2 regions of the Bacillus sp. K7 genome follow, and region 1 is predicted to be linked to the other one. Evidence: a T-box and tRNA genes for the amino acid it is inferred to sense, from the RefSeq annotation. Region 1 holds a T-box; the other holds one or more tRNA genes.
What was found. The T-box of region 1 lies ahead of valS (valine--tRNA ligase). A T-box ahead of a tRNA ligase gene usually reads a tRNA of that ligase, here a tRNA-Val.
Positions count from the first base shown of each region.

Region 1 (14,776 bases):
ACAATTTTCCGCCATCAAGCGGCCAGATCGGCAGCAAATTCACAAATAAAATAGAAAGATTATAAAAGGTGAAGAGTTCAAAGGTATGCTGATGAATCACTGAGAATTCTGCAAGCGTCCAGGCAGCAAGCTGAAGCCAGATATGCTGAAGAGGGCCGGCAATAATGACCGCAAACTCTTCCTTTAGCGGCCGATTCCCGTGCTCTTCCACTTCCACCGTTCCGCCAAACGGCAGCAAAAAGACACGTTTGATTCTCCAAGAAAAAAACACGGCCAGAGCAGCATGCCCCAGCTCATGGACCAGTACAATCAGAAGCAGACATAATAATGCTTTCATATGGCCTGTGACTAGGCCCAGCGCAGCGATAATCCACAAAAAAGGGTGCACATGTATCTTCAAAATAAGGTCAATCCATTTATTCAAATGAAATCACCTGTATCGGATCAATAAATCTATCGCCGTCTTTCATGGCAAAATAATAGACCCCTTTATGATGGTCATCCAATTTAATTGAGCCGAGTTTTTTGCCTTTATCTACAAAGTCATATAACGCAACATCGACATCTTTCAGTTTGCCATAAATACTGTAGGTATTATCCGCATGCTGCACCTTAACCGTCAGTCCCGTCTGGCTGTCTTTGCTGACTTCAACTACATAGCCTTCTTTTATGCTATCAATTGTATCACTGCTTGTTTCGACTTTAATCCCTTCCCCATTGTCCTGAAAATCCTGCTGCACTTTCCCAGATGCAGGCGCAACGAGATCTTGGCTCACTTCGACCTGCCGATCCTTATTTTTATGTTCAGGGGCCAGAAAAGCAAGAGGATTGCCAAATTTCGTTTCAAACCAATGGCTTGCTGAGGCAAATTGAAATTCAGTTTCGAAGGTTTTGGCAACGGCAGGTTTAATCTGGCTGACAGGCCCAATGTTTGTTTTATAGGCTATGGCGGAAACGAGAACAAGGCAAGCCGACAGAAGACATTTCAAGATTATTGAATCTGTTTTCACCAGAGGGTGTTTTCCGTTGAATGTCGAGATGCTATCTTCATAGACCGGAAGAGTTCCATGCTTTTCCTCATCGGTTACCTTCACCCAGGACGGGGGGGGCTGCTTTTCAGAAACTGTCTGAGTAGAGGAACGTTTTGAGCCGGTAAGCTGTTTTCTTCTTTTCTCTAATCGTTTTCTGATTTCATCTGCTCTGTGACTCATTGCCATCATCCTTTGCATTCGTAGGGTTTGTACATCATATGTCTTGTCCATGGCAAATATTCGTTTTACTCAAGCACAAAGCAGACAATACAAAAAAATCTGACACAGCATTCGCTTTGTCAGATTCTTCTCTTTGATTCTATTATGATCTTACTCCGAAAAATGACTTAATCTTAGCCATCATTCCTTTGTTTTGCTCTTCAAGCATCTGCAAAGGAACCGATTCACCTAAAATGCGGCGGGCAATGTTGCGATAGGCAATGGAAGCGCGGTTTTTCGGGTCCATTGCAATCGGTTCTCCGTGATTGGAAGCTTTAATGACTTCATCATCATCGGCCACGATTCCAAGCAAATCGATCGACAAATGCTGTACGATTTCATCGATATCCATCGAGTCACCATTTTTCATCAGATGATTTCTGATTCTGTTGACAACGAGACGCGGCGGTTCAATGTTTTCCTCTTGCTCAAGCAGCCCTATAATACGGTCAGCATCACGAACAGCTGAGATTTCAGGCGTTGTGACCACAATCGCTTTGTCAGCTCCGGAAACGGCATTTTTATATCCTTGTTCAATTCCGGCAGGACAGTCTATGATGACATAATCAAATTCCTGTTTGAGCTGTTGGACCATATTTTTGATTTGTTCAGGAGCAACAGCTGTCTTATCGCTCGTTTGAGCAGCGGGCATCAAATAGAGCAGATCATCGAAACGTTTGTCTTTTACGAGCGCCTGATGCATTTTGCATCTTTCCTCTACAACGTCAACAAGATCATAAATAATTCTATTTTCAAGACCCATTACAACATCTAGGTTACGCAGCCCTATATCAGTATCTACTAAGCATACACGCTTCCCTAAAATGGCTAAGGCGGTACCGAGGTTCGCAGATGTTGTCGTTTTACCTACTCCGCCTTTTCCCGAAGTTATTACGATAGCCTCACCCAATTCACATTCCTCCCTCAAGCCTTGTTAGATCAGGTCTTAAATGAGCCAAATGTTGAAGGCGTTCAATGACCATATTTCCGTCTGTATCTAAGTAAGCACATTCCATTTCGTTCCCTTTTTGAATGTGGTCTGGGGAGCGATTTAACACGTGATTGATTCTTAATTGTGTCGGCAGCATTTCAGAGGCGGCGATGACCGCTTGATTATTTCCGTTACATCCGGCGTGCGCGACTCCTTTCAGTGAGCCCAGAATGAAAATGTTCCCTCCGGCCCTGACTGTTCCGCCTGGATTCACATCCCCGATCAGGAGCAAATCTCCTTTTACCTGCAGTACTTGGCCTGACCGGACAATTTTTGAAACGGAAACAATTTCAGCTTCCTCTTTCATACGCTGTGCTTCTTTTTTAGTAATGACTTCACTGTCAATAGAATGAACAAACAAATCCTTCTTTGACGAGATCAATTCGGTCAGCTGTCCCTCTTGCTCTTTATATAAAAAGCGATTTCCCAGCTTCACATGGACGCTGATTTTCTGGCCTTTACCATCCGTATATTGTTCAATTGACAGCATATTCTGAAGACCATCGAGAAGCTCATCAAAAGAACACGCATCATCCAGATGCAATGTTAACCCATTCTTTGTTCCTTTTATTGTTACATATTGCTGCTTTTTGGTCTTCACAATATCACCTCAACAACATACTCATTTCGTCAAAAAAAGATAAAATCCTTTTTACTCATCTCTCAATTCTTTCTTTAGACTGATAAAAAATAATCTAAATGGCAGAACCAGAATAAGAGCGGCTGCAATATTTAATAAAACTGTCGGTATAAACCGGTCAAGCACAAATCCGTTAAACGTCATGATGTCTTTATGAATCAAAGACTGAATGCCAAATACGTAAAATTCAAGCACGCAGACAGCGAGAACAGCTATTAATATTACCACAAAAGCGTTCGTATGCAGCACTTTAAATGCTTTTGAAGCCAAATAGCATAATCCGGCAAACCCAAACATATAAACGCCTAATAGACTTGTATAGTTCATGTCATATAAAAGCCCGAAAATAAACCCGTAAATCATCGCGTGCTTTTGGTTGATGAAAGCCGACATAAATATCAATACCAGCATCAGAAAACGCGGGACAAGCACCTGATCATCTGTAACGAAAGGGAAATGCACCAGATCTGTAAAAATGCTTTCCGCAGAAAAAACAAGCATCATAACGAAAGGGAGAAGGAAACGTTTCACGATCCTTCCTCCTCTGTATCGACTGTCGGCACATCACGGTTAACAACAATCACATTATTTAAATCAGAAAGGTCAGCAGCAGGCTTTACATAAGCAACTTTCGTTAATCCATAGGAATCTGACTCAACCTCCGTCACTTCACCGATTGTCAGCCCCTCTGGGAAAACCCCGCCTGTTCCTGAGGTTTCAATAAGATCGCCTTTTTTCACGTCTTGTTTATCTTTGCGCTCAATAATTGACATCTTAAGCCTTTTTTTGTCTCTGTCATAGCCTTCGATCAATCCGTAGCCTTTGCTGCCTTTTTTTCCGGAAATTTTTGTCGCGACTCTGTTATTGCGGTCAGTATCGCTTAAAAGCTGAACAGTAGACGTAAAGTTGTTAAGTCCGGAGCTTTTAATCTTGCCGATTAATGCGCCTTTTTCATTTGTAACAGCCATATCTTTCGCTACGTTTTGCTGAGTTCCCTTATTAATTTTGACCTGTTTCGCCCAATGATCTGGGCTTCTGGCAATGACCGTCGCTAAAATCGGCTTGTAATCTTTAATCGAACTGACATGACCAAGCTCGTCACGCAAGGATTTGTTTTCTTCTTCAAGTTCTTGAAGCTTTGCTTCATATTGGGTCTGTCCGTCAAGCTTCTCTCTCAAACGCTCGTTTTCTTTGTATGTGTTTTTTAAATCATTCATGTTCTCAAATATCCCTGCAAAAAACTCGGCAGGCGTATGAAAAATATTTTGAAATACTCCCGTCGTATCGCCGATCACTTTCTCAGGCCAGGTGGTATTGCGGCCGCCCTTCAGCGAAAATCCAATCATAGCCACCAATATGATAATACACAGAAGTAATAGCATTAACCGTTTATTCGGCATCGTGTTACACCTCTTCTATTGAACTCCCGATTATCTAGTTTTCCCTTTGAAAAGATGGATGTGCTCCAATGCTTTTCCTGTTCCGATCGCTACACAATCAAGCGGGTCTTCGGCGATAAGAACCGGCATTTTTGTTTCTTCGCTGATGACTTTGTCCAAATTGCGAAGAAGCGCTCCGCCTCCGGTTAACACAATACCTCTGTCCATAATATCTGCTGCAAGCTCAGGCGGTGTTTTTTCAAGCGTGCTTTTCACTGCTTCCACAATTGTAGATACAGTGTCGCGCAGAGCATTAGAAATTTCTTTTCCTGTTATTTCGATTGTTTTCGGCAGACCTGTCAGTAAATCGCGTCCGCGGATTTCCATTTTATCGGATTCTTCAGGCGCTTCTGCAGATCCGATCTCCATTTTAATCGCTTCAGCCGTACGGTCACCGATCATTAAGTTGTACGTTTTTCTGATGTAGTTGATAATTGCATCATCCATTTCATCACCGGCTACGCGGATTGACTGTGACGTTACAATGCCTCCGAGGGAAATGATCGCAACTTCTGTCGTACCGCCCCCGATATCGACAACCATGCTTCCAGTCGGTTCCCAAACCGGCAGATTAGCTCCGATTGCTGCGGCAAACGGCTCTTCAATCGGATAGGCGTCACGTGCTCCCGCTTGTCTTGTCGCATCGATGACAGCGCGTTCTTCAACAGCTGTAATGCCTGATGGTACACAAACCATCACATATGGTTTTCTGGCAAACATGCCTTTATTTTTAATGGCTTGATTGATGTAATATTTCATCATAGTAGCCGTTGTTTCATAATCAGCGATAACGCCGTCTTTCATCGGGCGAAGAGCCACAACGTTGCCCGGTGTCCGTCCGATCATATTTTTCGCATCATTTCCGACAGCAACAATCGACTTCGTATCCGTTTGCAAAGCGACGACTGACGGCTCTCTCACAACAATTCCTTTTCCTTTTACAAAAACAAGCGTATTCGCAGTTCCAAGATCTATACCAAGGTCTCTTGTACCAATTCCAAACATATGTATGTATCTTCCTTTCTTAAAGCAAAAATACCCTAAAGGGAAAAACTCATAAACTCTATTATAGCTTAATTCGACGAAAAAAAAAGTGTTACAAATATCCTTTTTCCTTTAAACTCACAAATTTTTTGTCCCCGATCACCAAATGGTCAAGCAGCTCGATGCCAATCAGGTTTCCGCATTCAAACAGCCGCCTTGTCACTTCAATATCTTCCCTGCTCGGCGTCGGATCTCCAGAAGGATGATTATGAACACAGATAAAGGAAGCGGCAGATCGTTTAAACGCTTCTTTAAACACCTCACGCGGGTGGACAATAGATGAATTCAAGCTTCCGATAAAGACGGTGCGTTTATGGATGACTTGGTTTTTTGTATTTAAGTATAAACAGACAAAATGCTCCTGGGTTAAAAAGCGCATATCCTCCATGACAAGATTTGCGCCGTCTTCCGGGGAGCGAATGACGAAATGTTCTTCGTTGGCTAATTTATGAATACGGCTTCCAAGCTCAACTGCCGCCAGGATTTGAACCGCTTTTACCATACCGATTCCCGGGATGCTCGACAGCTCTTCAACAGATGCCTCTTTCAGCAGACGCAGTCCGTCAAAAGAGCGCAGAAGCCGGTTGGACAGATCCATAACAGACTCGTGTTTCGTGCCTGTCCGCAATAATATAGCCAAAAGTTCATGATTCGCCAAGTTCTCGGCTCCGACTTTCAGCAGCCGTTCTCTTGGCTTTTCTTTCGTTGGGAAATCTCTGAGTTTTAATGGCAGATCGTGTATGACCAAGCACTCCTTTTCTTTCCCTTCCCGTTTATAGAACCGTCATGCCTTCATATCAAAATGGCGAAGAGCTCTCATCGTTTTTGATATAGGGAGTCCCATGACTGAATAATAATCTCCGTCTATTTTCTTTACAAAAAGCGCGCCTCTTCCTTGGATGCCGTATGCACCTGCTTTATCCATGGGCTCTTTCGTTTCAATATAAGTCCAAACCTCTTCTTCACTGAGGGGCCAAAACGTAACTTCTGTCTTATCATAAAATGTCTCACTGTGATTTTCGGCTTGTATACTGACCGCGGTAATTACTGAATGGCTTCTGCCTGAAAGCCTCCGCAGCATAGAAGCAGCTTCTTCTTGATCTTGCGGTTTGCCGAGACATTCGCCGTCCAGGCATACCATTGTATCAGCGCCAATAACGATTGCGTGCGGATGGAGATCAGCCACAGCCTTAGCTTTTTGTTTTGCCAACCATTGGACGTTTTCTTCTGGTGAAAAGTTTCGATTTAATTTTTCCTCTACTTCACTGACAATAATGGAGTAGGGCAGCTGGAGAAGATCGAGGAGTTCTTTCCTGCGTGGAGATTGTGACGCAAGTATTAGCGGCTTTGTCATGTTCGTCATCCTTTCAGGGTTTGCTTAAGAAAAAAAGATACTTGTTTATCCTATCAAATCATGAGGCTTGTCACAATTTCAGAAAAATAACTTTTTCATGACAAAATAAAAAAAGCCTGTCACTAAAGGACGAAGGCTCACGTGCTTTCGCTTATTTAATGACGGCTAACAGCTGCTGCTGAGCCTTCCAACCGGCTTCAGCACTTGGATCCTCTAATTCTTCTAACGCCTGCAAAATCGCTTTTTTCTCCCCTGTTTCAGACGCTTTATTATGACCGAGAGACTTTTCTATTTTCTCCACACTCGCCTTTGTAATGTCTTCGCCGAGAATCGCTTTTGCTGCAAGCTCCGCTGTCTCCTTGAAAGAATCTGTCATATCTTGCTCTATTGATAAGGAAAGCTCTTTGCCTCCCCAGGCTTCAAAATCATTGTCGATTAAAAGCTGGCCTAATTGCTGCGACACGTCCTTATCACTAGCTAAACCCGCGATGACATACGTATACCCGTCATCCTTTGACAACGCAACGGCGGAATAGCCTTTTTCAGTCAGTTGTCCTGCTAACGTTTCGGCACCCTTTTCATTTGAGAATTTTCCGGCTTGTACAGCGTATGTTTTATATGTACCTTCAGCAGGCACCGCCTGCTTTTCCGCACCTGTGCTTTGTTTATCAGCAGAAGTATCCCCGGCCTTTGCTGTTTGGCTGCCCAGGGAACCATCTAAAGAGGCTGGTGCCGCCGCTTCTTTATTGCCCGAGATGTTCAACGCGAATAAACCTAATCCGGTGCCTATGACAGCTGCAAAGGCAATCGTCGCCGCCACTCTTTTTATGGGTTTGGCTGTCCCCGCTTTTCCTTTTGCATACAGGTTTGTTTTCTTTTTTTGATAGGGCGGAACGACTTTTGGATCCTCTTTAAACACCTTGTCCTCCTCGGAATCCCAGTTAAATTCATCTTCATCAGGGTGTTCATGGGATGCTGCGACCTCTTGTTCTGCCTTTCTCTTTTCCTCCCAGTTTGAAAATGTCATGTTTTTTTCCGTCTCAGTTTCAGGCGTCTCTTGCTCGTAAACCGTCTCTTCTTTTCCATTAATCGTCACCTTGAGGGCTTTTTCTGCGGCTTTACTGTTTTTTTTATTCTTCCTTTTTTTCAATTCCGCTTCCTCCCTTCGTTTGCTTGACCATTCTTGTCGGCTTTTCATGCTACACACTTTAGCACAGGCGAAAAAAAAAAGAACAAGACTTTTGTCGCCTTGTCCAAAAAACGTTCGTCAAATTTTTCAGCGGTCAGCCCAATGCTATCTTTATATAAAAAGAAATAATAGAGTCGCCGTATAAATAGGCTAAAATACTCCCAGCCGCAATTGCGGGGGCAAAGGGAAGCGGCTGCCTTTTGGCGAGTCTTCCAGTCAGGACAGCTGCCGATCCATACAATGCACCTATTAAAACGGAAAAGAAAAAGGCAGCTGCCAGCATTTTCATACCTAGCACAAAGCCAATGACCGCAAATAATTTAATATCTCCTCCTCCTATTCCGCCACCGGTGATTGCCGCAAATAAAGCCAGAAATACAAATCCGGCAGCCGCACCTAACAGACCGGCATACCAGGAATCAAGCGGAGAAATCAATCTGGCAGCACCCAAAAAGGGAAGAAAGAAAATCAATATTTTATTTGGAATCAGCATAAAATGAATATCTGTCACTGCTGCCATGATCAGAAGAGAGATAAACACGACAGCGGGAAACAGCTCCAAAGACGAGCCAAAGCGTATTCCTGCGGCAGCAAATAAACACGCTGTCACAAGCTCTGCCGCGGGATACATAAAAGAAATTCTATGCCCGCAGCTTTTACATTTTCCTTTTTGGAATAGAAATGACAGGATGGGAATTAATTCTGCTGGAGTTAATGGCTGCTGGCAAAACGAGCATGCCGAACGGGGTTTGACAATAGATTTATGCAAGGGGATACGGCAGCCGGCCGTATAATAAAACGAACCAAGGATCAGCCCGAGAATAAAAAGAATGGGGAGCATTGACAACACACCTTTACAAGATACTGGTATGGATTGTAGCAGAATGGCCGGCCTAAACACCACTCAAGAAATTTTGATTTTATGCGTAAAAAACCCCTGCAAAATCTCATTTTCGATTCTGCAGGGGCTTGACGCCTTTATTTTAACCTTTTGCGAATGTCAGAAATAAAATAGAGCGATCCGGTAACCAGCACAATATCATTTGAGCCCTTTTTGCTTTCGATGAATTCGATTACCTTGTCGGGATCCTCATTCCAGCTTTTATTGCTGATTTCACTTGCATCATAAAGATCTTTCGCAAGAGAAGCACGCGGGAAATCAAAAGCAGCAAAATGAATCGCATACGCTATGGTTTCCAGTTTCTTAATCATGTTTTGATACGGTTTGTCCTTTAACGCGCTAAACACCACAAAAATGCGGGAATCAGGGAAACGCTGTTTCATCGTTTCCGCCAGCTTCTCAACGCCTTCTTCATTATGCGCACCATCTAAGTATACCGGCGGATGTTCCTGAACAAGCTCTAACCGACCCGGCCAAGCAGCCTGTACAAGTCCGTTTCTTAACGCTTCATCACTGATATGGGCAATATTCTCCCTATTGAGCCACTCAGCAGCCAAAATGGACAAAGCCGCATTTTGTCTTTGATGGGTTCCGATCAGAGATGTCTGAATATCTTCATAATATTTCTCGCCCGTTTTGAATGAAAACTGTTCTCCGGCAGGCAGAGACGCTTCATTGGAAATAATACATGAATCATGTAATGATTGGAACGGTGCAGCATGTCGTTCAGCTTCATGACGTATGACCTGTACGGCTTCCGGCTGAGTAACAGCTGTAACGATTGGAATACCCTCTTTAATAATGCCGGCCTTTTCTCCTGCAATTTCTTCAATAGTGTTACCCAAAATGTTCATATGGTCATGCCCGATGCTTGTTATCAATGTTAACAGCGGTTCAACCACATTCGTAGAGTCGAATCTACCGCCTAGACCTGTTTCAAAAATAACAAAGTCGACCTTATGAAACTCGGCAAAATATAAAAACGCACAAGCCGTCATAATTTCAAATTCCGTCGGCTGTCCGTATTCTGTGTGATCCAGCGCTTCAACATGCGGTTTGATATGATTAACGAGTGCCGTCCATTCCTCATCTGAAATCGGTGTCCCGTTTACGCTGATCCGTTCATTAAACGTAATGATATAAGGTGACGTAAACGTTCCAACCGTATACCCGGCTTCTTGTAGCATAGAACGAATAAATGCGACAGATGATCCTTTTCCGTTTGTCCCTGCTACGTGGAACGCGCGAATCTTCTTTTCAGGATGGCCTAACCGCGCCATCAGCTGCTTCATTCGGCCGAGTCCGGGCTTCACTCCGAATTTCAGCCGCCCGTGAATCCAGCTGCGCGCTTCTTCATATGCAGTAAACAATGATAATCCCCTCTTTTATAAGACAAGGCGGTTTCTCTAGAAACCGCCTCGGCTTTTCATTAGCCCTTCAGTTCAGCCATTCGTTTTTGAACAGCATCACGCTTTGCCACATAATCTTTTTCTTTTTCACGCTCTTCATCAATTACGTGCGCAGGCGCTTTTTTGATAAATCCTTCATTTCCAAGTTTCTTTTGGACGCGCTCGACTTCTTTTGTCAGCTTATCGAATTCTTTTTGCAGGCGGGCAATCTCTTCATCAATATTAATCAAGCCTTCAAGCGGAAGAATCACCTCTGCTCCTGAGACAACAGCCGTCATCGCTTTATCAACGGCCTCAATATCCGTGCCGATTTTAAGCACGCTCGGATTCGTAAAACGTTCAACATATGAACGGTTCGCTTCGAGGCGGGCCGCTATTTCGTCTGTGCTTGTTTTAATATACAATTCAACCTGCTTGCTCATTGGCGTATTGACTTCACTGCGGATATTGCGCACAGAACGGATCAGCTCAACAAGAAGCTTCATGTCAGCTGCCGATTCAGTATCGGTATGCTCCGGTACGACAACAGGCCATTGACTGACTGTAATGGATTCTCCTTGATGAGGAAGGTGCTGCCAAATTTCCTCCGTTAAGAATGGCATAAATGGATGGAGCAGGCGCATTGTTTGATCCAGTACATAAGCAAGGATGGAACGGGTTGTTTTCTTAGCCGCTTCGTCCTCTCCGTAAAGCGGAAGCTTCGCCATTTCAATATACCAATCACAGAAATCGTCCCAAATAAAGTTGTATAAATGGCGTCCGACTTCACCAAATTCATATCGATCAGCAAGCTGAGTCACATGCTCAATCGTTTCATTTAATCGCGTTAAAATCCACTTGTCAGCGACTGATTTTTCACCTGACAGATCAAGCTCATCGTATGTTAAGCCATCCATGTTCATTAATGCAAACCGGGAGGCATTCCAAATTTTGTTGGCGAAATTCCATGTCGATTCCACTTTTTCATAGCTAAAGCGCAGATCTTGGCCGGGAGAGCTTCCTGTGGCAAGGAAATAACGCAGAGAATCTGCTCCGTACTTGTCAATGACATCCATCGGATCGACACCGTTGCCAAGAGATTTACTCATTTTCCGGCCTTGCTCGTCACGAATTAAGCCATGGATTAAAACGTCTTTAAACGGGCGCTCATCTGTAAATTCAATCCCTTGGAAAATCATGCGTGATACCCAGAAGAAAATGATGTCGTACCCTGTCACGAGAACGTCTGTCGGATAGTAACGTTTAAAGTCTTCAGCAGTTACATCAGGCCAACCCATCGTGGAGAACGGCCAGAGTGCAGAACTGAACCACGTATCCAGTACGTCAGTATCCTGTTCCCACTTTTCGCTGTCCTCAGGCGCTTCAAGACCGACGTAAAGCTCGCCTGTTTCTTTATGATACCAAGCAGGAATGCGGTGGCCCCACCACAACTGACGGGAAATACACCAGTCACGGATGTTTTCCATCCAGTGTAAATACGTTTTTTCGAAACGGTCAGGCACAAAGTTGACTTTTTCGTCTTTCTTCTGCAGCTCAATCGCTGCATCAGCAAGCGGCTGCATGCGCACAAACCATTGAGTAGAAAGATAAGGCTCAACAACAACCCCGCTTCGTTCACTATGGCCGACAGAATGCATATGATCCTCAATTTTGAAGAGAACTCCCGCCTCCTGTAAATCTTTTACGAGCTTTTTGCGGCATTCAAAACGATCCATACCTTGATATTGAAGAGCATTTTCATTCATCGTTCCATCTTCATTCATGACAAGAATGCGTTCTAAATTGTGGCGGTTGCCAAGCTCGAAGTCGTTCGGATCATGAGCAGGCGTAATTTTCACCGCACCTGAACCAAATTCCATATCAACGTAGTCATCACCGACAATTGGAATTTCACGATTTGTAATTGGCAGGAGCACCGTTTTTCCGATAAGGTGCTTATAGCGCTCATCTTCAGGGTGAACGGCAACAGCTGTATCACCGAGCATCGTTTCAGGACGTGTCGTTGCAATGTCAATTGAGCCTGAACCGTCAGCGAGCGGATAGCTCATATGATAAAACGCGCCTTGGACATCCTTGTATATGACCTCAATGTCGGATAAAGCTGTTTTTGTCGCAGGGTCCCAGTTAATAATATATTCGCCTCTGTAGATCAGGCCTTTTTCATACAGCTTAACGAAAACTTCACGAACCGCTTTGCTCAAGCCTTCATCCAGCGTAAAGCGTTCACGGGAATAATCAAGGCCAAGCCCTAATTTCGCCCACTGGCTGCGAATAAACTCAGCATACTCTTCCTTCCACTTCCACGTTTCTTCGAGGAATTTTTCGCGGCCCAAATCGTAACGGGATGTGCCTTCTTCACGAAGTTTCGCTTCCACTTTAGCCTGTGTCGCAATGCCGGCATGGTCCATACCCGGAAGCCACAGCACATCGTAACCTTGCATGCGTTTCATTCTTGTTACAATGTCTTGCAGCGTCGTGTCCCACGCATGGCCAAGGTGAAGCCTTCCTGTTACGTTTGGCGGCGGAATGACAACAGAATATGGCTCTTTTGTCTGATCGCTGCCCGCTTCGAAAAATTTGCCTTTTAGCCAAAAATCATATCGGTCTTTTTCAACCGCTGCCGGATCGTATTTCGTCGGCATTGTTTGTTCATTCGTTTCCATCATAACCCTCCAGCATGTTTAAAAATGGCTGAGAACGAAAAAAGAGCTTCTCATCCCTGTAAAAGGACGAAAAGCTCTTTCGCGGTACCACCTTTTTTCATGAACTAAATCGGTTCATGCACTTACAACGGATAACGGGTGTTTCCCGAATTTCTCTACTCTTCTTTCAAGAAATTATGCTCCCGGGCGACCTTCCAATCAGACAACATAAGAAGCCTTTCAGCAAACGGCCTCTCTCTCTGCATGCGTCTTTTTTGTACTCTTCCCGTTCTAAGCAGGTGTATTTATCAGCTCATCATATACTTTATTTATGTTCTTTATTATAGTAAAAGTGTTTTTGATTCGTCAATCATCTTTTCCAAAAACGCCGTTTTCTATACAGATGGGCAGGCTCCTATTGCAAAAGTTGGCATATGATGCTTATAAATGCGCAGAGGAGGATGCACCGTGAAGAAACGTTTCAGCTCTTATTCGCTGCCGCCGTGGGTTAGGCAAATTCGGCTTGTATCCGCACAAGTGATTATTCCCATTACGATTTTTCAAGGAATCAGAACCATTTTCTTTCCAACAACCTTTGATGTTTTGCTGCTTGCCATCCTAATCTTGTTAGCTTGCGCCCTGCATTTAGATTGGATATAAACAAAAAGTCCGCGCCATTAAGACGTGGACTCGTTTTCAGCCTGGAATTTTTTCGCTTGTTCATTCTCATGGATTTTCATCACAAACGGCTCAATATTTTTCATTTGCCAGTAAGCCTTTAATAAATGCGTGCATTCATCTTTTTCATGCTGTCTCTTCCCGGTTTGATAACGGTTCAGCACCTTGTACATGGCTGCAGGATATGCCATATAGCTGAGAAAAAGACTGGCTTCTGCTTCACGCAAAGGGAATGATTTCGTGTATGCATCATACCATTCGACGCATTCCGGACAAGCTTTTGGCAAGCCCCTGAACAATTTTGTATAAAAGCCGAGCAAATCGTTTTGCGGCGGCCCGACAGACGCTCTTTCAAAGTTTGTCAAATACCCGGTTCCTGCATCATTATAGAGAAAATGGTGAATAGACAGGCTGCCATGATTCATGACAACTCTCGAGACACCCTTTTCTTTAGCCGACTCATACCAGTCCTCCATCCGCTCCAGTGCAAAGTTTACCGCGGAAATGGTTTCTGAAAAATAGGTTGCTGCCTGTAGTTCAAAAGGAGAAAGATACCATTCCTTCTCCGCTCTATCTACAAACTGTTCATAGAATCTTTTATCCTGTTCCCACTGTTTTTTCGTTTGTCCGTAATAACGTTCAATGTCATCACGGCTGACTTTCATTTCCTGCACGGTTCTCTCGTGGAGACGGGCTGTTTCTCTAAATAAGTAATCATGTTTCTGATCCCGTTCTTCCTCCTGGTCAAATTGGAGCCAAGGCATTAAATAATAGGAATTTCCTGATTGTACGCCGGAGAAAAACTCTCCGCTATTTGTTCTGTAAATGGGGACAAACGACCGGAAACCTTTTTCCTCAATCGCCACCATGTGATCTGTAAACTGTTTTCCGCGAGCCGCCTTCAATTTTTTCAGGGCAAATACACCGTAGTCTGTATACACTTTCCACACTAGAGGACTGACAGGCTCAATAAATTGAGCAGTCAGTCCATACTCCTGAAGAACCGTTTGGGTATCTTCCATTCCATTCACCACATTTTCCGATTGCTTACGGCTTACGCATGGCTGTTGTTATATTGTGGAATATAGAGGATCTGTCCTGCTTTCAACTCATCGTCCAAGGCTAATGAATTCATTCTGATTAGCTGCTGGGAGGTGATTTCATACCGTTCGCATAAACGTTCGATCGTATCTTCCTGCTGAACAATACATATTTTCATTCTCGAAAACTCATCCTCTT
Region 1 is NZ_CP096406.1:2,568,797-2,583,572, forward strand. It holds gene spoIVFB (stage IV sporulation intramembrane metalloprotease SpoIVFB) at 1-424, opposite strand, end outside; gene M1D98_RS13200 (M23 family metallopeptidase) at 417-1,211, opposite strand; gene minD (septum site-determining protein MinD) at 1,354-2,160, opposite strand; gene minC (septum site-determining protein MinC) at 2,162-2,842, opposite strand; gene mreD (rod shape-determining protein MreD) at 2,894-3,412, opposite strand; gene mreC (rod shape-determining protein MreC) at 3,409-4,281, opposite strand; gene mreB (cell shape-determining protein MreB) at 4,312-5,325, opposite strand; gene radC (RadC family protein) at 5,417-6,112, opposite strand; gene M1D98_RS13235 (Maf family nucleotide pyrophosphatase) at 6,149-6,718, opposite strand; gene M1D98_RS13240 (SPOR domain-containing protein) at 6,870-7,868, opposite strand; gene M1D98_RS13245 (prepilin peptidase) at 8,002-8,748, opposite strand; gene M1D98_RS13250 (bifunctional folylpolyglutamate synthase/dihydrofolate synthase) at 8,886-10,178, opposite strand; gene valS (valine--tRNA ligase) at 10,238-12,880, opposite strand; T-box leader at 12,940-13,162, opposite strand; gene M1D98_RS13260 (hypothetical protein) at 13,328-13,519, shown strand; gene cotN (spore coat protein CotN) at 13,537-14,559, opposite strand; gene M1D98_RS13270 (LysM peptidoglycan-binding domain-containing protein) at 14,592-14,776, opposite strand, start outside.

Region 2 (14,776 bases), 1.6 Mb from region 1:
ATTCTTAGTCTGTCCCTAGGCAGGACAAATAATAGGAAAAAAGTATGAATCAAACGAATCTTTTTTCCTTCTTCTTACGTATATCTGTTGAGAAAAAGAAAAAGGGGAAGATCTAACATGTCATTTTTCAAGAAGCTTGCAGCAAGTGCCGGAATCGGTGCTGCAAAAGTAGATACAATTTTAGAGCAAGACGCCTATTATCCAGGAGAAAAAGTACGGGGAACTGTTCATGTCAAAGGCGGAAAAATCGCTCAGGACATCCGCTTTATTGACGTACAGCTTAATACACGGTACGTCATTGTAAAAGATGATGAAGAGCATCGAAAATACGCTACAATTCATTCTTTCCGGGTCACTGGTTCATTCACCATTCAGCCTGGAGAAGAGCATCAATTTCCGTTCTCATTCATTCTTCCACTTGATACCCCGATTACTGTAGGAAAAGTAGAAGTCGCCATGGTGACAGACCTTGATATCGAAGGTGGTATCGATAAATCCGACCATGACCGCATTTTCGTTGAGGCACACCCTTGGATTGAAAATGTACTGGAAGCAATCGAAAACCTTGGCTTCCGCCTTCATGAAGCAGACTGCGAACAAGCGCCTTACTTCCAGCGCAGACTTCCATTTGTTCAAGAATTTGAGTTCGTTCCAACATCAGGTTACTATCGTCAGATGCTTGATGAGTTAGAGCTTATTTTCCTTTTAGACGAAAACGGTTTAGACATTATTTTCGAAGTCGACCGCAGAGCAAGAGGACTGCGAGGGTGGCTGGAAGAGATGTACAATGACGGAGAACAGCTCGTACGTGTCCGCTTCAGCCAATCAGAGCTTGAAGATGTAGAAGGTCTTGAAGAGGTGTTAAAAGAGATCATAGACCAATACGCTGAGTAAATTAGAAAAAGGAGCTCAAATAAGCTTGGCTCCTTTCTTAGATCAAATAAAAAAACCCGTTTCTATTTAAGAAACGGGTTTTCAGTATACCGGTGGTCGGGGTCGAACCGACACTCCAGAAGGAACACGATTTTGAGTCGTGCGCGTCTGCCAATTCCGCCACACCGGCAAGTTTTACGTCGTATCCAACCGACGAATATAAATATATCATGGATTATATAAAGTGTCAACGTATTTCAAAAAAGTTTTTTTGGAAATATAAAATAAAAAAGTATTTAGGGCTTAGCTAAATATAAAGGTTCAAAGACCCAAGCAGCTTTATGATCATTTACCGGAACTTAGCTGCTAATGATAAATGAAATCAAAGCAATAAAAAAATGATCTACTTGTGTAGATCATTAATATGATTAGTTATCAATATAGAACACAAACACCAATTCAACTTATCATGTAAGTAAAATTGGTGCCGAGGGCCGGACTTGAACCGGCACGGTAGTCACCTACCGCAGGATTTTAAGTCCTGTGTGTCTGCCAATTCCACCACCCCGGCAAAAGAAAGGCGACACCCGGATTCGAACCGGGGATAAAGGTTTTGCAGACCTCTGCCTTACCACTTGGCTATGCCGCCATAATTGGAGCGGAAGACGGGATTCGAACCCGCGACCCCCACCTTGGCAAGGTGGTGTTCTACCACTGAACTACTTCCGCATCTTAAGGGACTTAATACATGATATGCAATAGATATAAAAAAGTGAGACTGGGCTAGCTGGATTCGAACCAACGCATGACGGAGTCAAAGTCCGTTGCCTTACCGCTTGGCTATAGCCCAATGATAATATGGGGCGATTGATGGGAATCGAACCCACGAGTGCCAGAGCCACAATCTGGTGCGTTAACCACTTCGCCACAACCGCCATAATCTCAAGATGTCATAAATTTGGCAGGGGCAGTAGGAATCGAACCCACACCGGAGGTTTTGGAGACCTCTGTTCTACCGTTAAACTATGCCCCTATAAATGGTGGAGGGGGGCAGATTCGAACTGCCGAACCCTGAGGGAGCGGATTTACAGTCCGCCGCGTTTAGCCACTTCGCTACCCCTCCACATTAAGTTTTGAAAAACAGTGCCGGCAAGAGGACTTGAACCCCCAACCTACTGATTACAAGTCAGTTGCTCTACCAATTGAGCTACACCGGCATAGGTGGTGGCTCGGGACGGAATCGAACCGCCGACACACGGATTTTCAGTCCGTTGCTCTACCAACTGAGCTACCGAGCCTTATTATTTAAATGGCGGTCCGGACGGGACTCGAACCCGCGACCTCCTGCGTGACAGGCAGGCATTCTAACCAACTGAACTACCGGACCATATTAAAATGAATTATTTTGGTTGTACCCTTCGGGCACGCCTTATTTTATTCATATATTTTGGTTGCGGGGGCAGGATTTGAACCTGCGACCTTCGGGTTATGAGCCCGACGAGCTACCGAACTGCTCCACCCCGCGATGATAATGGTGGAGGATGACGGGCTCGAACCGCCGACCCTCTGCTTGTAAGGCAGATGCTCTCCCAGCTGAGCTAATCCTCCATCATATAATGACCCGTACGGGATTCGAACCCGTGTTACCGCCGTGAAAGGGCGGTGTCTTAACCGCTTGACCAACGGGCCCAGACTTTTAAATGTAATTATGTATAAATATCAGTGGCGGAGAGCAAGGGATTCGAACCCTTGAGACGGAGTTGACCGCCTACACGATTTCCAATCGTGCTCCTTCGACCACTCGGACAGCTCTCCAATAATGGCTCCGCAGGTAGGATTCGAACCTACGACCGATCGGTTAACAGCCGATAGCTCTACCACTGAGCTACTGCGGAATGAAGTCTGCCTGGCGATGTCCTACTCTCACAGGGGGAATCCCCCGACTACCATCGGCGCTGAAGAGCTTAACTTCCGTGTTCGGCATGGGAACGGGTGTGACCTCTTCGCCATCATCACCAGACAATTTCAGTGACATTTAACATTATACTATGTGTCCTTGAGAAAATCAAGTGTTTTTTTGAAAAAACTTATTCTCTCAAAACTAGATAACAGATGTGACATCAATCAAAATGTAGTTAAGTCCTCGATCGATTAGTATCTGTCAGCTCCATGTGTCGCCACACTTCCACCTCAGACCTATCAACCTGATCATCTTTCAGGGATCTTACTTCCTTGCGGAATGGGAAATCTCATCTTGAGGGGGGCTTCATGCTTAGATGCTTTCAGCACTTATCCCGTCCGCACATAGCTACCCAGCGATGCCCTTGGCAGAACAACTGGTACACCAGCGGTGCGTCCATCCCGGTCCTCTCGTACTAAGGACAGCTCCTCTCAAATTTCCTGCGCCCGCGACGGATAGGGACCGAACTGTCTCACGACGTTCTGAACCCAGCTCGCGTACCGCTTTAATGGGCGAACAGCCCAACCCTTGGGACCGACTACAGCCCCAGGATGCGATGAGCCGACATCGAGGTGCCAAACCTCCCCGTCGATGTGGACTCTTGGGGGAGATAAGCCTGTTATCCCCGGGGTAGCTTTTATCCGTTGAGCGATGGCCCTTCCATGCGGAACCACCGGATCACTAAGCCCGACTTTCGTCCCTGCTCGACTTGTAGGTCTCGCAGTCAAGCTCCCTTGTGCCTTTACACTCTGCGAATGATTTCCAACCATTCTGAGGGAACCTTTGGGCGCCTCCGTTACCTTTTAGGAGGCGACCGCCCCAGTCAAACTGCCCACCTGACACTGTCTCCCCGCCCGATAAGGGCGGCGGGTTAGAAGGTCAATACAGCCAGGGTAGTATCCCACCGATGCCTCCACCGAAGCTGGCGCTCCGGTTTCCAAGGCTCCTACCTATCCTGTACAAGCTGTACCAACATTCAATATCAGGCTGCAGTAAAGCTCCACGGGGTCTTTCCGTCCTGTCGCGGGTAACCTGCATCTTCACAGGTACTATAATTTCACCGAGTCTCTCGTTGAGACAGTGCCCAGATCGTTGCGCCTTTCGTGCGGGTCGGAACTTACCCGACAAGGAATTTCGCTACCTTAGGACCGTTATAGTTACGGCCGCCGTTTACTGGGGCTTCAATTCGCACCTTCGCTTACGCTAAGCGCTCCTCTTAACCTTCCAGCACCGGGCAGGCGTCAGCCCCTATACTTCGCCTTACGGCTTCGCAGAGACCTGTGTTTTTGCTAAACAGTCGCCTGGGCCTATTCACTGCGGCTCTCTCGGGCTTGCACCCTAACAGAGCACCCCTTCTCCCGAAGTTACGGGGTCATTTTGCCGAGTTCCTTAACGAGAGTTCTCTCGATCACCTTAGGATTCTCTCCTCGCCTACCTGTGTCGGTTTGCGGTACGGGCACCTCTCACCTCGCTAGAGGCTTTTCTTGGCAGTGTGGAATCAGGAACTTCGCTACTATATTTCGCTCGCCATCACAGCTCAGCCTTATGGGAAACGGATTTGCCTATTTCCCAGCCTAACTGCTTGGACGCGGATATCCAATACCGCGCTTACCCTATCCTCCTGCGTCCCCCCATTGCTCAAATGGTGAGGAGGTGGTACAGGAATATCAACCTGTTGTCCATCGCCTACGCCTTTCGGCCTCGGCTTAGGTCCCGACTAACCCTGAGCGGACGAGCCTTCCTCAGGAAACCTTAGGCATTCGGTGGAGGGGATTCTCACCCCTCTTTCGCTACTCATACCGGCATTCTCACTTCTAAGCGCTCCACCAGTCCTTCCGGTCTGGCTTCACAGCCCTTAGAACGCTCTCCTACCACTGTTCGAAGAACAGTCCGCAGCTTCGGTGATACGTTTAGCCCCGGTACATTTTCGGCGCAGAGTCACTCGACCAGTGAGCTATTACGCACTCTTTAAATGGTGGCTGCTTCTAAGCCAACATCCTGGTTGTCTAAGCAACTCCACATCCTTTTCCACTTAACGTATACTTTGGGACCTTAGCTGGCGGTCTGGGCTGTTTCCCTTTCGACTACGGATCTTATCACTCGCAGTCTGACTCCCAAGGATAAGTCATTGGCATTCGGAGTTTGACTGAATTCGGTAACCCGGTAGGGGCCCCTAGTCCAATCAGTGCTCTACCTCCAAGACTCTTACCTTGAGGCTAGCCCTAAAGCTATTTCGGAGAGAACCAGCTATCTCCAGGTTCGATTGGCATTTCACCCCTACCCACACCTCATCCCCGCACTTTTCAACGTGCGTGGGTTCGGGCCTCCATTCAGTGTTACCTGAACTTCACCCTGGACATGGGTAGATCACCTGGTTTCGGGTCTACGACCACGTACTCATGCGCCCTATTCAGACTCGCTTTCGCTGCGGCTCCGCATCTTCTGCTTAACCTTGCACGGGATCGTAACTCGCCGGTTCATTCTACAAAAGGCACGCCATCACCCGTTAACGGGCTCTGACTACTTGTAGGCACACGGTTTCAGGATCTCTTTCACTCCCCTTCCGGGGTGCTTTTCACCTTTCCCTCACGGTACTGGTTCACTATCGGTCACTAGGGAGTATTTAGCCTTGGGAGATGGTCCTCCCGGATTCCGACGGAATTTCACGTGTTCCGCCGTACTCAGGATCCACTCAGGAGAGAACGAAGTTTTGACTACAGGGCTGTTACCTCCTATGGCGGGCCTTTCCAGACCTCTTCATCTACCTCGTTCCTTTGTAACTCCGTATAGAGTGTCCTACAACCCCAAGAGGCAAGCCTCTTGGTTTGGGCTAATCCCGTTTCGCTCGCCGCTACTCAGGGAATCGCATTTGCTTTCTCTTCCTCCGGGTACTTAGATGTTTCAGTTCCCCGGGTCTGCCTTCTCATATCCTATGAATTCAGATATGGATACCACTCCATTACGAGTGGTGGGTTTCCCCATTCGGAAATCTCCGGATCAAAGCTTGCTTACAGCTCCCCGAAGCATATCGGTGTTCGTCCCGTCCTTCATCGGCTCCTAGTGCCAAGGCATCCACCGTGCGCCCTTTCTAACTTAACCGTTAAAAAGAATCACTATGTGATATCTTGTCTTACTAATTGAATGTGATGTCTACTGTTATCTAGTTTTCAAAGAACAACGCATAGGACATGCTAACACATGCGTTGCCACACGATGTGGCGCATTTAGCAGGTGCTCCTATGTCTGAAGGAATGATCCTTCAAAACTAAACAAGACAGGGAACGTTCTGTTTATAAGACCCAAGGTCTTATATTCCGTAATATATCCTTAGAAAGGAGGTGATCCAGCCGCACCTTCCGATACGGCTACCTTGTTACGACTTCACCCCAATCATCTGTCCCACCTTCGGCGGCTGGCTCCTAAAAGGTTACCTCACCGACTTCGGGTGTTACAAACTCTCGTGGTGTGACGGGCGGTGTGTACAAGGCCCGGGAACGTATTCACCGCGGCATGCTGATCCGCGATTACTAGCGATTCCAGCTTCACGCAGTCGAGTTGCAGACTGCGATCCGAACTGAGAACAGATTTGTGGGATTGGCTTAACCTCGCGGTTTCGCTGCCCTTTGTTCTGTCCATTGTAGCACGTGTGTAGCCCAGGTCATAAGGGGCATGATGATTTGACGTCATCCCCACCTTCCTCCGGTTTGTCACCGGCAGTCACCTTAGAGTGCCCAACTGAATGCTGGCAACTAAGATCAAGGGTTGCGCTCGTTGCGGGACTTAACCCAACATCTCACGACACGAGCTGACGACAACCATGCACCACCTGTCACTCTGCCCCCGAAGGGGACGTCCTATCTCTAGGGTTGTCAGAGGATGTCAAGACCTGGTAAGGTTCTTCGCGTTGCTTCGAATTAAACCACATGCTCCACCGCTTGTGCGGGCCCCCGTCAATTCCTTTGAGTTTCAGTCTTGCGACCGTACTCCCCAGGCGGAGTGCTTAATGCGTTAGCTGCAGCACTAAGGGGCGGAAACCCCCTAACACTTAGCACTCATCGTTTACGGCGTGGACTACCAGGGTATCTAATCCTGTTCGCTCCCCACGCTTTCGCTCCTCAGCGTCAGTTACAGACCAGAGAGTCGCCTTCGCCACTGGTGTTCCTCCACATCTCTACGCATTTCACCGCTACACGTGGAATTCCACTCTCCTCTTCTGCACTCAAGTTCCCCAGTTTCCAATGACCCTCCCCGGTTGAGCCGGGGGCTTTCACATCAGACTTAAAAAACCGCCTGCGAGCCCTTTACGCCCAATAATTCCGGACAACGCTTGCCACCTACGTATTACCGCGGCTGCTGGCACGTAGTTAGCCGTGGCTTTCTGGTTAGGTACCGTCAAGGTGCCGCCCTATTCGAACGGCACTTGTTCTTCCCTAACAACAGAGCTTTACGATCCGAAAACCTTCATCACTCACGCGGCGTTGCTCCGTCAGACTTTCGTCCATTGCGGAAGATTCCCTACTGCTGCCTCCCGTAGGAGTCTGGGCCGTGTCTCAGTCCCAGTGTGGCCGATCACCCTCTCAGGTCGGCTACGCATCGTTGCCTTGGTGAGCCATTACCTCACCAACTAGCTAATGCGCCGCGGGTCCATCTGTAAGTGGTAGCCGAAGCCACCTTTTATGTTTGAACCATGCGGTTCAAACAAGCATCCGGTATTAGCCCCGGTTTCCCGGAGTTATCCCAGTCTTACAGGCAGGTTACCCACGTGTTACTCACCCGTCCGCCGCTAACATCAGGGAGCAAGCTCCCATCTGTCCGCTCGACTTGCATGTATTAGGCACGCCGCCAGCGTTCGTCCTGAGCCAGGATCAAACTCTCCATAAAGTAATGGAGCGCAGATTAAGTTCGTCACATCCTGTGACAACATCTGCATGACCTGCATCGTGCAGGCCCCTGACTACGCACATCGCTGTGCGATTTATAAAAAAATGAATTAACAGGTGCGTTTTGTCTTGTTTAGTTTTCAAAGATCATTTTCACTTCTTGTTCAAGCGACTTTATTAATATAACATTTCGACTTTCTTTTGTCAAATGTTTTTTGTTTTATTTCCCCGCCGCTGTGAGCTTATTTTTCAGTAGCGCATCAGCGACGTTTAATAATATAACACGGTCAAGAATCAGAGTCAACATCTTTTTCGAAAAAATATCCTCGGTGATAGACAGCCTGTCCTTTCGTTTCTATCTGGCAGACGTTAATCAGTCCCTTGTCCGTTAGGTAATCAAGCATAACGCCAAGGTCTTGGGTAAAGTGCTTTAAGTCAGGATGCTGAAGAAGCTCACCGAATTGCCAAATGTCTTTTTCTTTCATCACCTCGAAAAGATGTGCCGACCCGATATCAGATTTAGAATGGATGAGAAAATCATTTGCTAAGAATAATAATTCGAGTCTTTTCTCTAAGCTCTCGTGACTTTCAATCAGCTCGGAATATAATTTGTACACTTGCGGCTCCATCTGGCGCACTTGGCTCCATACCGTGGTTTCCGGATGGAATCCCCTGTCGATTACTTCTATACGCGCTAAATGATGGAGCGCATGAACAACCGCGTTGTAGGCATCTAAAAATTGATTGGCTTCAAAAAAAGCTTTTCCTTCAATATATCTTCTGATTAATTTGCCGTATTCAAGTCCGATCTTCAGTTTGCGCTCAGCAAACGGAAATGTATTCAGCCTGTCAATCAGCTCGGCAATGTATTCATTACGGTCAAACATGACTTTTCCATTTACAATCCAATCTATGATTCTTCTATTTGTCCCGAGCAAAATCCATTCTTTAATCTGAGAATCCGTTACCACATGCAAAGAAGCTGTTTTTTGATCAAATTCATAATGCTTTATAAAAACAGGCTCGTCAGCCTCCTTTACAATCACCAGCAAAGCGGCATCAAAGTTATCTGTTAAGGAAGATGTTCTGTTTCTTCTCTCAATCATAATGACAGCTAATGTGTTGGGATGACTTGCTCTTTCTTGGTAAATTGGACGGAGAAGATTATCCATCACTATTCCTCCAATGCAATTGTTCAATTTTTTTATCTCTACTTGATTCAATTCTATGGTTATAACGAAATTCCTTTTATTCTAAACACATTGAACTATTATAAACAATTTCACTATAAGTCTCCATATGTAAATTCCAGTTCAATCGAAAAGATGAAGAAAATCCCATTGGGTTTGTGCTATAGTTAAAGTCAGAGGGGGATGGACATGGCGAAATACTCCAGCAAAATTAATAAAATCAGAACATTTGCGTTAAGTTTGGTTTTCGTTGGGTTTGTCATTATGTACATCGGGATCTTTTTCAAGGATTCAGTTTTGCTATCTAGTTTGTTTATGATACTTGGGCTTTTATCCATCGGGCTCAGCACGGCTGTTTACTTTTGGATCGGTATGCTTTCGACCAAAGCGGTCCGCGTCATATGTCCGGGCTGTGAAAAAGAGACAAAGGTTTTGGGAAGAGTAGACATGTGCATGCATTGCAGAGAGCCGCTGACTTTAGATAAGGGCTTAGAAGGAAAAGAATTTGATGAGTCTTATAATAAAAAGAAAATGTCCAAATAAAATAAGCTGACCGTTTCGTGCGGCCAGCTTATTTTTAATGGTTTTCTTTTTTTGAACACTCTTGGCAGACGCCGTAAATTTCTAAACGGTGGTGGCTTACTTTAAAGCCCGTCACATGGGCAGCAAGCTGCTCCACTTCGTCAAGGCCCGGGTAGTGGAAGTCCACAATTTTGCCGCAGTTTTCACAGATTGCGTGATAGTGATCGGATGTGACAAAATCGAATCTGCTGGAAGCATCACCGTATGTGAGCTCTTTTACCAAACCGGATTCCCGAAATACACGCAAATTGTTATATACCGTCGCTACGCTCATGTTAGGGAACTTCCCTTCCAGAGCTTTATATATATCGTCCGCTGTTGGGTGAGCCATAGAGTTAACGAGATATTCCAGAATCGCATGACGTTGAGGAGTAATGCGAACTCCGGTTTCCTTCAACGTTTCTAAGGCTTCTTTTAGTTCATGTGCAGCCATCCGTCATGCACCTCTCTTCTAAAAAAAATTCTTACATTGTAATGTTTATAATTAGTGTAACTCTTTTTACGATAATTTGTCAATTGATATCAGGGCAAAAGTAAGCACATCATTTGAAATTGATAGACATATTTACTTTTCCGACATCTCTTTGAGTGTCTGAAGCGCTTCGGCTACATGGTCTTTTACTTTTACCTTTCTCCATTCTTTAACGAGCCGGCCTTCCTTGTCAATCAAAAATGTAGAGCGCTCAATTCCCATATATTCTTTTCCGAAGTTTTTCTTCAGCTTCCAAACATCAAATGCTTCCGCCAGCTTGTGTTCATCATCAACAAGAAGCAGAAATGGAAGGTTATGCTTCTCTTTAAATTTTCCGTGTTTTTCCTGGCTATCCGGGCTGACCCCGATAATGACCGCATCCAATTCCTCGAAGCTTTCGTGGCTGTCCCGAAAATCGCATGCTTCGGTTGTGCATCCCGGTGTCATGTCTTTTGGATAAAAGTAAAGCACAATGTACTTCCCTTTATAATCCGCTAACGTTACTGTTTCCCCCTGATCGCCTTTTAACTCAAGATCAGGCGCTTTTTGTCCGATTTCTATCGTCATTTTCTTTACCTCCGGATGTCTTTTTATTAAGCGTATCCAATTCTTGTCCAGATTACAACCGTCGCCCCTTGCGTCTTGAGCCCGAATCCATTGTTCTTGTACGGAAGCATGCTACAATAGAAAGGAGGCATGTACATATAGGAGGTTTTTATTCTTGCATACAAAATCAATTGAACTTCACAATGAGGCATTAACGCACATTGTCGGCGGTGTAAACAGCCCGTCTAGATCATATAAAGCGGTCGGCGGCGGTTCTCCCGTCGCAATGGAAAAAGCAAACGGCGCTTATTTTTGGGATGTGGATGGCAACAAATACATCGATTATTTAGCGGCGTACGGTCCGATTATTACCGGACATGCCCACCCTCATATTACAGAAGCGATTAAAAAAGCGGCAGAGAATGGTGTTTTATATGGTACACCGACGAAACATGAGGTTACATTTGCAAAGATGCTTAAAGAAGCCATTCCTGCTATGGACAAAGTAAGATTCGTCAATTCGGGGACAGAAGCAGTTATGACGACCATCCGTGTGGCTCGCGCATATACAGGACGGACCAAAATCATTAAATTTGCAGGCTGTTATCATGGACATTCGGATCTTGTTCTTGTCGCAGCCGGTTCTGGTCCGTCAACTCTCGGCACACCCGACTCGGCCGGTGTACCGAAAAGCATCGCAAACGAAGTCATCACCGTTCCATTTAATGATATTGAAAGCTATAAAGCGGCTCTTGATAAATGGGGCAGTGAAATCGCGGCGGTTCTCGTTGAGCCGATTGTCGGCAACTTCGGAATTGTTGAACCGAAAGAGGGCTTCTTGGAAAAAGTAAATGAACTGACACACGATGCGGGCGCTCTTGTAATTTACGATGAAGTCATTACGGCTTTCCGCTTTATGTACGGCGGCGCGCAGGATCTCCTGCAGGTGAAACCGGATTTAACAGCACTCGGAAAAATTATCGGCGGCGGTCTTCCGATCGGTGCCTATGGCGGCAAAAAAGAAATCATGGAGCAGGTGGCTCCGCTTGGGCCGGCTTACCAGGCTGGTACAATGGCAGGCAATCCCGCTTCCATCCTATCTGGCATCGCTTGTCTGGAGGTGCTTAAGGAGGAAGGCGTATATGAAAAGCTTGATCACCTTGGCGCTATGCTGGAGGAAGGCATTTTACAGCATGCAGAAACACACGGCATCACGATTACTGTCAACCGCTTAAAAGGCGCACTCACGGTTTATTTCTCTGATGAAAAGATCGAAAATTACGAGCAGGCAGAACGCAGTGACGGAGAAACATTCGCCAGATTCTTCAAACTGATGCTGGAACGCGGCGTTAATTTAGCACCATCTAAATATGAAGCTTGGTTTATTACAACAGCACATACAGAGCAAGATATTAAAGACACGCTTGCAGCGGTAGAGGATGCTTTTAAACATCTTAAAAACTAGTATCAGACACCTTTGACAGGAGCAGAAAGCTCCTGTTTTTTTATTCATTCGAACAGCGTGTAAGATTTTGGTCTATTTCTCGAAAAATAGCTTGAATATTTGTATCGATCCCTGTATATTACTTAGTTGTTTAGCAAATCAACTGACCGGGAATTTTAAGGATTAGCATTTGCTATGTCATACAATTTACTATAGAAAGGAATGCACGCACAAACCAATGAAACTTGGTGCCCGCATTTTCAAAACCGGGATTGCGATTACACTTGCCCTCTATCTGGCTTCGTGGATCGGGCTTCCCGCGCCGATTTTCGCTGGGATTGCAGCGATATTTGCGATTCAGCCGTCGATTTACCGCTCTTTTCTTATTATTATTGATCAGGTTCAGGCAAATATTATCGGAGCTGTGATCGCTACAGTGTTCGGCCTTATTTTTGGACCCAGCCCGATTATGATCGGGTTGACAGCAGTTATTGTCATTACAATTATGCTGAAGCTTAAAATTGAACATACCATTTCGATTGCACTTGTAACAGTTATCGCGATTTTAGAATCCGCCGGTGACGACTTTTTAATGTTCGCGCTGGTCAGAACAAGCACAGTCATCTTAGGGGTGCTTTCTTCTTTTATCGTCAATCTGGTGTTTTTGCCTCCTAAGTACGAAACAAAGCTGATTCATAATACAGTGGAAAACACAGAGGAAATTATGAAATGGATCAGGCTGAGCATGAGGCAGTCCACAGAGCATTCGATTTTGAAAGAGGATATTGAAAAACTGAAAGAAAAAATGATCAAGCTTGATCAGACATATCTTCTATATAAAGAAGAAAGAAGTTATTTTAAAAAAACGACTTATGTGAAATCAAGAAAGCTTGTCCTATTCAGGCAGGCAATTATCACTGCAAACAGGGCGCTTGATACATTGAAAAAGCTGCATCGCCTGGAAAACGACATCTACCATATGCCTGAAGAGTTTCAAGAAACACTGACTGAAGAACTTGATTACCTGCTATACTGGCATGAACTGATTTTGATGCGGTTTGTCGGAAAAATCAAGCAGCATGATGACGCAGATGAAGAAGGCATTCAATATAAACAGCTCTTAACAAAGTCATTTTTAAAAAATCAGCAGAACACAGATGATGAGCTAATCGATTACAATATGCTCAGTATTATGGCAAGCGCCGTAGAATATCGTGATCAGCTTGAACATTTAGAAACTCTGATCACAAGTTTTCAAACGTATCATCCGAAAGACTGCGAAATAGAGACAGAAGAGTAACCCGGTTGAACAGCCGGGTTTTTTTCATAAAAAAAATCTTATATCCTTTGCAGAAAGGATATAAGATTGATGTTCAGCTCAAATTTTGAATGGTAAATAAGTGCTTGTACTGGCTGTCATATTCCATCAGTTCATGATGGGTTCCAGTTTCGGTGATTGTGCCGTTTTCCATAACAACAATCTTATCCGCATGTGTGATGGTCGATAAGCGGTGGGCGACAACAAAGGTTGTTCTGTCCTTTGCCAGTTTGTCCATTGCTTCTTGAATGTAATGCTCGCTTTCCAGATCAAGAGCTGAAGTCGCTTCATCCAAAATGAGGAGCGGCGGATTCTTCAGAAAAACCCGCGCGATTGAGATGCGCTGTTTTTGCCCGCCTGACAGCTTAACGCCTCTTTCCCCCACCCGGGTCTCATACCCTTCTGGAAAACCCATAATAAATTCATGGGCATTGGCAGCTTTGGCGGCTTCGATAATCTCCTCAAGCGTGGCACCAGGTTGGCCGATTGCAATATTTTCCCGAATCGTTTCGCTGAATAAAAAGGTATCCTGAAGCACCATGCCAACCTGATTGCGAAGGCTTCTCGCTTCATAATCGCGAATATCTGTCCCGTCAATCAGCAGCCTGCCGCTTGTCACGTCATAAAATCTCGGAATCAGGCTGACGAGTGTTGACTTGCCTCCTCCGCTCATGCCAACGAGAGCTACAGTTTCCCCTCTATTCACTTTTAAAGAGACGTCATGAAGAATGTTTTCTTTTTCCTTTTCATATTGAAACGAAACATTTTGAAATTCCACTTCACCGCGAATTTGGCCGGCCTTAATGGCATTTGGTTTGTCAGTGAGTTCATATGGCTCGTCAATAAATTCAAACACCCTGTCCATTGATGCGATTGACTGTGTCAATGTTGTAGAGGAATTAATCAGCCTTCTAACAGGATTGTACATTCTGTCGATATATCCGACAAACGCGACCATTGTTCCGACAGTCAGCGGTCCATTAATGACAAAATAGCCAGCGCACGCAATCACGATGAGCGGCGCCAAATCTGTAATGGTATTGACGACTGCAAAGGTTTTGGCATTCCAATTCGTGTGGCTGATGGCTTTATCTAAGAAATGGCTGTTTTTCTCATTGAAATGATCCTGTTCATGATCTTCGATTGCAAAGCTTCTGATAACAGGCATGCCTTGAATGCGTTCGTGCAAATGTCCCTGCACTTGAGCGAGCGCCTGCGAGCGCTCCCTAGTCAGCTTTCTTAAACGGCCGTAAAAATACTTCACTGATATGCCGTATAATGGGAATAAAACGATAGAGATCAATGTTAATTTAACGTCTAGTGTGAGCATGATAGAGATTACAATCAAAATCGTCAGCATATCGAGCCAGATATTCATCAGGCCAGTAATGACAAAATCCTTTGTTTGTTCCACATCATTGATCACTCGGGAAATGACTTCCCCTGTTCTCGTATTCGCATAAAAACGAAGGCTCAGTTTCTGTATATGGTCAAACAGCTTGGCTCTTATA
Region 2 is NZ_CP096406.1:929,938-944,713, reverse strand. It holds gene M1D98_RS04710 (sporulation protein) at 118-894, shown strand; tRNA gene M1D98_RS04705 (tRNA-Leu) at 982-1,063, opposite strand; tRNA gene M1D98_RS04700 (tRNA-Leu) at 1,356-1,444, opposite strand; tRNA gene M1D98_RS04695 (tRNA-Cys) at 1,452-1,522, opposite strand; tRNA gene M1D98_RS04690 (tRNA-Gly) at 1,528-1,602, opposite strand; tRNA gene M1D98_RS04685 (tRNA-Gln) at 1,652-1,723, opposite strand; tRNA gene M1D98_RS04680 (tRNA-His) at 1,733-1,808, opposite strand; tRNA gene M1D98_RS04675 (tRNA-Trp) at 1,833-1,906, opposite strand; tRNA gene M1D98_RS04670 (tRNA-Tyr) at 1,912-1,996, opposite strand; tRNA gene M1D98_RS04665 (tRNA-Thr) at 2,018-2,090, opposite strand; tRNA gene M1D98_RS04660 (tRNA-Phe) at 2,096-2,171, opposite strand; tRNA gene M1D98_RS04655 (tRNA-Asp) at 2,184-2,260, opposite strand; tRNA gene M1D98_RS04650 (tRNA-Met) at 2,322-2,398, opposite strand; tRNA gene M1D98_RS04645 (tRNA-Val) at 2,406-2,481, opposite strand; tRNA gene M1D98_RS04640 (tRNA-Glu) at 2,491-2,562, opposite strand; tRNA gene M1D98_RS04635 (tRNA-Ser) at 2,597-2,688, opposite strand; tRNA gene M1D98_RS04630 (tRNA-Asn) at 2,694-2,768, opposite strand; rRNA gene rrf (5S ribosomal RNA) at 2,778-2,893, opposite strand; rRNA gene M1D98_RS04620 (23S ribosomal RNA) at 3,005-5,932, opposite strand; rRNA gene M1D98_RS04615 (16S ribosomal RNA) at 6,165-7,714, opposite strand; gene M1D98_RS04610 (nucleotidyltransferase-like protein) at 8,001-8,885, opposite strand; gene M1D98_RS04605 (YgzB family protein) at 9,093-9,446, shown strand; gene perR (peroxide-responsive transcriptional repressor PerR) at 9,481-9,918, opposite strand; gene bcp (thioredoxin-dependent thiol peroxidase) at 10,051-10,524, opposite strand; gene M1D98_RS04590 (glutamate-1-semialdehyde 2,1-aminomutase) at 10,679-11,968, shown strand; gene M1D98_RS04585 (aromatic acid exporter family protein) at 12,186-13,247, shown strand; gene M1D98_RS04580 (ABC transporter ATP-binding protein) at 13,321-14,776, opposite strand, start outside.
Region 2: it has a tRNA-Val gene. The T-box ahead of valS (valine--tRNA ligase) is inferred to sense a tRNA for this amino acid. The anticodon was not compared.